2 linked regions of the Spartinivicinus poritis genome follow. The protein of the gene in region 1 interacts with the protein of each later gene in a pairwise test. Links are inferred from orthologs where the notes say so. Each region holds a gene or a part of one and is shown on either strand. Other genes may lie near its edges.

What was found.
Region 2: the proteins of plsB (region 1) and ybgC interact in binary tests that used the Escherichia coli proteins (3 or more experiments, as listed by UniProt). The link is inferred for Spartinivicinus poritis from one-to-one orthologs.

What each region holds. Positions count from the first base shown.
Region 1 is NZ_JAPMOU010000001.1:91,031-94,401, forward strand. What follows is about bases 300-3,336. They hold plsB (glycerol-3-phosphate 1-O-acyltransferase PlsB), read left to right. Parts: upstream 300-600; coding sequence 601-3,072; downstream 3,073-3,336. Other genes in these bases: ORQ98_RS00445 (hypothetical protein), read left to right, coding at 300-422; ORQ98_RS00455 (class I SAM-dependent methyltransferase), read right to left, coding at 3,129-3,336. Also shown: ORQ98_RS00440 (hypothetical protein), read left to right, coding at 1-38; more of ORQ98_RS00445, read left to right, coding at 42-299; more of ORQ98_RS00455, read right to left, coding at 3,337-3,371. UniProt on the Escherichia coli protein: Catalyzes the transfer of an acyl group from acyl-ACP to glycerol-3-phosphate (G3P) to form lysophosphatidic acid (LPA). This enzyme can utilize either acyl-CoA or acyl-ACP as the fatty acyl donor.
Region 2 is NZ_JAPMOU010000010.1:102,042-105,183, reverse strand. Bases 61-2,868 are described here. They hold ybgC (tol-pal system-associated acyl-CoA thioesterase), read left to right. Parts: upstream 61-1,166; coding sequence 1,167-1,571; downstream 1,572-2,868. Other genes in these bases: tolA (cell envelope integrity protein TolA), read left to right, coding at 2,863-2,868; tolR (protein TolR), read left to right, coding at 2,413-2,847; tolQ (protein TolQ), read left to right, coding at 1,730-2,407; ruvB (Holliday junction branch migration DNA helicase RuvB), read left to right, coding at 71-1,078. Also shown: more of tolA, read left to right, coding at 2,869-3,142.

The sequences.
Region 1 (3,371 bases):
GTATTGGCAGGATATTACAGATGTTGTTTAGAGACTAAATTATGCAGCAACCTGATATAGAAGTGTACCTTAAAACCACCAATTTAGATGCTATCTTAAACTGGCTTGAAAAGCGCTTTGACAATTTGACCGCTACCAACAGCCATGGACGTAGTCACCACTACTTTGGGATGATAGGTTCCCACGCAGTACCCATTTTAATTGTTGAAAAAGCAGCTGGTCGCTTCTTTTCCAGCATCTGGTTTAATTCCTCAGATTCCCCATGGGAAACAGACATTGACTGCGCCCGAGATGCATACCAAACCCTAAACATAGAAGTTCGTTGTAATGGCAACTTTTGGGAAGAAGGTAAAAATAATGAAGATGAGTGGTGGCAAATTAATGAGTTTGGAGAAGGCCCTGTTCTTTGGCAGGACGTTTAACATAGTAAATATTTAGCAGGAAAAACAGCTACTCTCCTTACACTACCAGTAAAATCTTACACACAGCAGGCTTACCCTAAAGTTTTTTACGAAGACTATAATAGATTACAGTTTGAGTATATGGCTTTGTACTTATGTTGCTAAATAGTAACAGAACAGCCACTTTTAAAAGTATATTATGGAAAAATTAATTAGAAGCTCTCAATTTTTATTAGCTTTACTACGCAAGTTAATTTCGTTTTGGGTTAAAGTCGAAGTACATAATGGTTCAGCAGAACAGCTTAAGCTGCCCTCCAATACGCCTGTTTGCTATGTATTACGCAACTCATCTTTATCTGATTTTTTACTAGTTGAGCAAGAATGTATTAGAGCGCAACTGCCAAAACCATCTGAGTTACTTCCCAACTTAACCTCGGAACAGCCTGCTCACTTTTTTTTAACCCAACTTAAAGGGGTTCTATTTAAACGAGAAGATGCAAGCTTGCCAGAGCAATTAAAGCAACTGATCAGTCAAGTCCAAAACAATGCTGCACTTGATGTACTGCTTGTGCCTGTTTCTGTATTCTGGGGACGCTCACCTGATAAAGAGCAATCAGCACTCAAGCTTTTATTTGCCTACAACTTCCAAGTAGCCAGCCGCTTTAAAAAACTGTTAACCATTATTATTCACGGCAAACAAACCATAGTGCACTTTAATTCTCCTATGTCATTACGTGACATTGTTAATAACGAATTAGGAGAAAGTCGTACTCAACGAAAAGTCGCCAGAATTTTACGTGTGCATTTCAGACAGCTACGCACCTCAGTGGTTGGACCTGACTTATCACATCGCCATAGTTTGGTAAACTCACTTCTCTATGCTCCCTTAGTGATAGATGCCATTAATAATGAAGTGAAAGAAAAAAACATTGACTACCAAAAAGCAAAAGCCAAGGGTCAATATTATGGTAAAGAAATCGCTTCGGACTTTAGTTATGCAGCTATCCGTTTACTGGATATCGCACTCTCTTGGTTTTGGAATAAAGTCTACCATGGTATTGAAGTCAATCACTTAGAGCCAGTCAAAGCATTAGCAAAAGACCATGAAATAATCTACGTACCATGTCACCGTAGTCATATTGACTACTTATTATTATCCTACGTTTTGTTTAAGCAAGGTTTAACACCACCACATATTGCTGCAGGTATTAATCTTAACATGCCAGTGATTGGTGGTTTACTGCGAAGAAGTGGTGCTTTTTTTATTCGTCGACAGTTTAAAGGCAATCAACTCTATACTGCCGTATTTAACGAATATTTACATACATTATTTATTAAAGGCTTTCCAACTGAGTACTTTATCGAGGGTGGGCGTAGTCGTACTGGACGCTGTATAACACCTAAAACTGGCATGCTGGCACTCACTATTCGTAGCTATTTACGCGACAATAGAAAACCCATCGTTTTTATTCCTGTTTATATTGGCTATGAAAATGTCTTGGAAGTTAAAACCTATTTAGGTGAACTACGAGGTAAATCTAAGAAAAAAGAATCCCCACTGGATATTTTTCGCACACTGACCAGTTTAAAAAGAACACTTGGAAAAGTAACAGTAAACTTTTCTTCTCCACTATCCCTGAGTGACTTTTTAACAGAACAACAACCTAACTGGCATGATTATACTCTAGCAAAGGCAACTAAACCTGAATGGCTAAACCCAGTGACGAATATGCTAGCTACCCAGTTAATCCAGCGTATTAATGCCGCTGCTTCAGTCAATGCGGTTAATCTGACAGCAATGGCATTACTTTCAACTCCCAGACAAGCTCTTGATAAAAACACACTATACTTTTCACTCGACTTTTACTTAACCCTGTTAAAACAATTGCCCTACAGTGAAAAAGTTACTTTGCCAGACGAAACAAGCGAGTCAATGACACAATATGTGGAGTCAATGAAGCTTATTCACACACATACAGATGCATTAGGTGATGTCGTCACATTAAGTGAAAAGAATGCCGTGATCATGACCTATTATCGCAATAACATCTTACATTTATTTGCCCTACCCTCTCTGATCAGCTGTTTCTTCGTCAATAGTCCTTATCAAATTCGTGATGACCTAACTAAAGCCTGTGTTACGCTTTACCCTTATTTAAAAACTGAGCTATTTTTAATCTGGCCAGAACAACAGGTGCAAACAGAAATTGAGAACAGTATTAACTGTTTAAAACAACTAAAGTTAGTTAGCCAGGAAAATGGCAAGTTGGTACGCTCAGCACCAAACACTGTTGAATTTATACAGTTAAGCCTTTTGGCCAAAGCTATTAGCCAAATGCTAGAGCGGTTTTATTTGGTCATTAGTGTGTTATTAAAAGCTGGAAGTGCAACACTTGATGCCCACATGCTAGAGAATCAGTGCCAGAACATTGCCCAACGGCTTTCTCTAGTCCAGGGTATTAATGCCCCAGAGTTTTTTGACAAAACATTGTTTCGTAATCTCATTCAAACACTTAAGAACAAACATGTTATTACAATTAGCCACAATGGTGCTTTATGCTTCGATAAAGCACTCTATGATATTGGCCTAGCTGCTAAAAGAATACTGCCTCCCGATATTCGTTATAGCATTCTTCATTTAACTGAAAGTGAATTTAAGCCCGTTAATTAGTGGTCCATGCGTAAAGCTGGGTAACAGTATTCAAACCTTATTTTGCATATGGACTACTAGCTACCAAATGCTTTATTCACATAAACATCAAAACGACCAGACTTACCTGTTAACTGATAAGTTGGGGCTTTATCAGCCAAATAAGGTGCAAGCTTTGGTCTTTTGACGACCACGCGATACTTAGCAATTGCAATAGCTGCATCCAATAAATAGTCTGCATCTAAGTCTTGACCTAATAGCTGTTGAAAAATTCGCATTTCCTTTTTGACTTTGGCGCTTTTTTCTCGATGAGGAAACAT
Region 2 (3,142 bases), on another replicon or contig:
TATCCATTACTTTTGCAATGTCCTCAAATTAGTGGGGAGTGAGTTAGATAAAACAGGTGATCTATAAACGATGATTGAAACGGATCGTTTAATTGCAGCAACTGCAACGCCCGTAGAGGAAAGCCAAGACCGAGCGATTCGGCCAAAGCGTTTGGCTGACTATATTGGTCAGGCTTCTGTACGTGAGCAAATGACTATTTTTATTGAGGCGGCGAAGCGACGCAGCGAAGCCTTAGATCATACCTTGATATTTGGTCCGCCTGGTTTAGGTAAAACCACATTAGCGAATATTTTGGCTTATGAAATGGGGGGGCAAATTAAAACCACCTCAGGACCTGTGTTAGAAAAAGCCGGCGATCTGGCTGCAATGCTAACTAATTTGGAAGCGGGTGATGTACTGTTTGTTGATGAAATTCACCGCTTAAGCCCCGTGGTAGAAGAGGTTTTATATCCCGCTATGGAAGACTACCAGTTGGATATTATGATTGGTGAGGGTCCAGCAGCACGTTCCATTAAACTGGATCTGCCGCCTTTTACCCTAGTAGGAGCAACCACCCGGGCTGGTTTGCTAACTTCGCCACTGAGAGATCGTTTTGGTATTGTTCAGCGACTGGAATTTTACTCAGTTGAGCATTTAGCTACGATTGTGCAGCGCTCTGCAAATATACTAGGTGTGTCTTTAGACGAAGAGGGGGCTGTAGAGGTTGCTAAACGTTCACGAGGAACGCCCCGAATAGCCAACCGCCTACTAAGGCGAGTAAGAGACTTTGCAGAGGTAAAAGGTTCAGGAATTATTACCCAAACGGTTGCTGATCAGGCACTTAGTATGCTGGATGTAGATCACCAGGGGTTTGATCAGATGGATAGACGACTACTGTTGGCCATGATTGAGAAATTTGCAGGGGGGCCTGTGGGTGTCGATAGCTTGGCTGCAGCCATCAGCGAAGAGCGTGATACCATTGAAGATGTATTGGAACCCTATTTAATTCAGCAGGGCTTTATCATGCGAACACCCAGAGGCCGGGTTGTTACTGAGCGGGCCTATCTCCACTTTGGCTTATCTATGCCTGAGTCTTGACCCAAAACTCTATCAACTTTAGCGTATTAAGAATTTTTTGTACCACTTTTTGGTGCTTGTTTTTTTATTTTGTTTGAGGAAACAGTGAGTGGATAACTTTGAGATTCGCTGCCGCGTATATTTTGAAGACACCGATGCGGGTGGGATTGTTTACTATGTAAACTATTTGAAGTATATGGAGCGGTCAAGAACGGATTTATTACGTAGTCTAGGGATTGAACAGCATTCGCTTCTCGAACAAAATGTGATGTTTGTTGTCCATAGTTCATCAATTAACTATCGTAGTCCAGCCAGGCTGGATGATGAATTAAAAGTGACAGCAATAGTTAAGAAATTGACAAAAGTAGCTATTATTTTTATACAACAAGTGGTTAATTGTCGGACAAATGTTTTATGTTGCGAGGCTGAAGTAAAAGTGGCTTGTGTGTCGTCTATTAATATGAGGCCAACAATGATTCCAACCAGTTTGCAACAAAAAATACAATTACTCTAGGTAATTTCACGAAAACGGGAAAAGAGAGGTGGTATGATCGGCCTTTCGCCTGCTGAGGCTGTGTCACCTTTTATGTTGTATTACCCAGGATGTAATGCAGCTTAATATATAAGTGTCACCTTACATAAAATAGCTTGAGGGTAAGTATTGTGGCAGAAATGTCAATTTGGTCCTTAATTGCCGGCGCTAGCTGGATTGTACAGCTGGTGATGCTGATATTACTGTTGGCATCCATTGTGTCATGGGTAATGATTTTGCAACGTGGTTTTTTATTATCTAATACCAAACGGAGTGCTATTACATTTGAAGATCGGTTTTGGTCGGGAATGGATTTAAGTAAATTATTCCGCCAAGTCACCAGTGAGCCTGATCCTGATAATGGGATGGAGCATTTATTTAGAGCGGGTTTCAAAGAGTTTACCCGGCTAAGGCAAGACTCCAATGCAGACCCAGATGCAGTGATGGAGGGGACTCAACGAGCAATGCGAGTGGCTTTGGCGAGGGAGCAAGAACGTTTAGAGCAAAACTTACCCTTTCTTGCTACGGTGGGTTCAATCAGTCCTTACATCGGTCTGTTTGGTACGGTTATTGGCATTATGAATTCATTCCGAGGGCTTGCTAATCAAACTCAGGCAACCTTGGCTACTGTTGCTCCTGGTATTTCCGAAGCACTGGTTGCAACAGCAATGGGGCTATTGGCTGCAATTCCTGCTGTGGTGGCTTACAACAAATACTCTGCAAAGGTTGATCAACTATTAAATAGTTACGATACCTTTTCTGATGAGTTTTCCAGTATTTTACACCGTAAGGTACATACACGAGTTAAGCAGGGATAAGCAGCATGGCTACTAAACGTATTCGGCGTAAGCCAATGTCAGAAATCAACGTGGTGCCATACATTGATGTGATGCTGGTGCTGTTGATTGTGTTTATGGTAGCCGCTCCGATGTTAACCCAAGGGGTTAATGTTGATTTACCAAATACTGATGCAAAGCCACTTGATGTTAAAGAGGATGAAGAGGCCATTATTGTTTCAGTAAAACCTGATGGCACGTATTACATCAATATTGGTAAGGATCAAGAGCAAGCTGTTCCCCTAGAAAAAATACAGGAGCAGGTTTCTAAAATAATGAAGGTTAAACCTAACCGCTTAGTGTTAATCAAGGGGGATCAACAGGTTGACTATGGCACAGTTGTTCAGGCAATGGCTGCCTTGCAAGCAGCCGGTGTACCCAATGTTGGCTTGATTACCGATCCACAGGAACAAACAGGTTAATAAGAAGTTATTGTTGTGAGATTGCCTAACGGTTATACCTTACCTGCTACGATAGCAATAGTCCTACATATCACTGCTATATTGGCAGTGGCCAATATTTGGCAGAAGGAACATCAGTTTCCTGTTAAAGCGACCCCTGATCACGTTAAGGCAAAACTGATTGCCTTAAAACCGGCTACTAATAAACCTGCCGTAGCTAAAAAGCCACCTGCACAAAAGCCACGTTCACAACCAGATAAAGACAAACTGGCTGAACAAAAAGCAAAAGAAGCAGCCAAAAGAAAAGCGGAAGCAG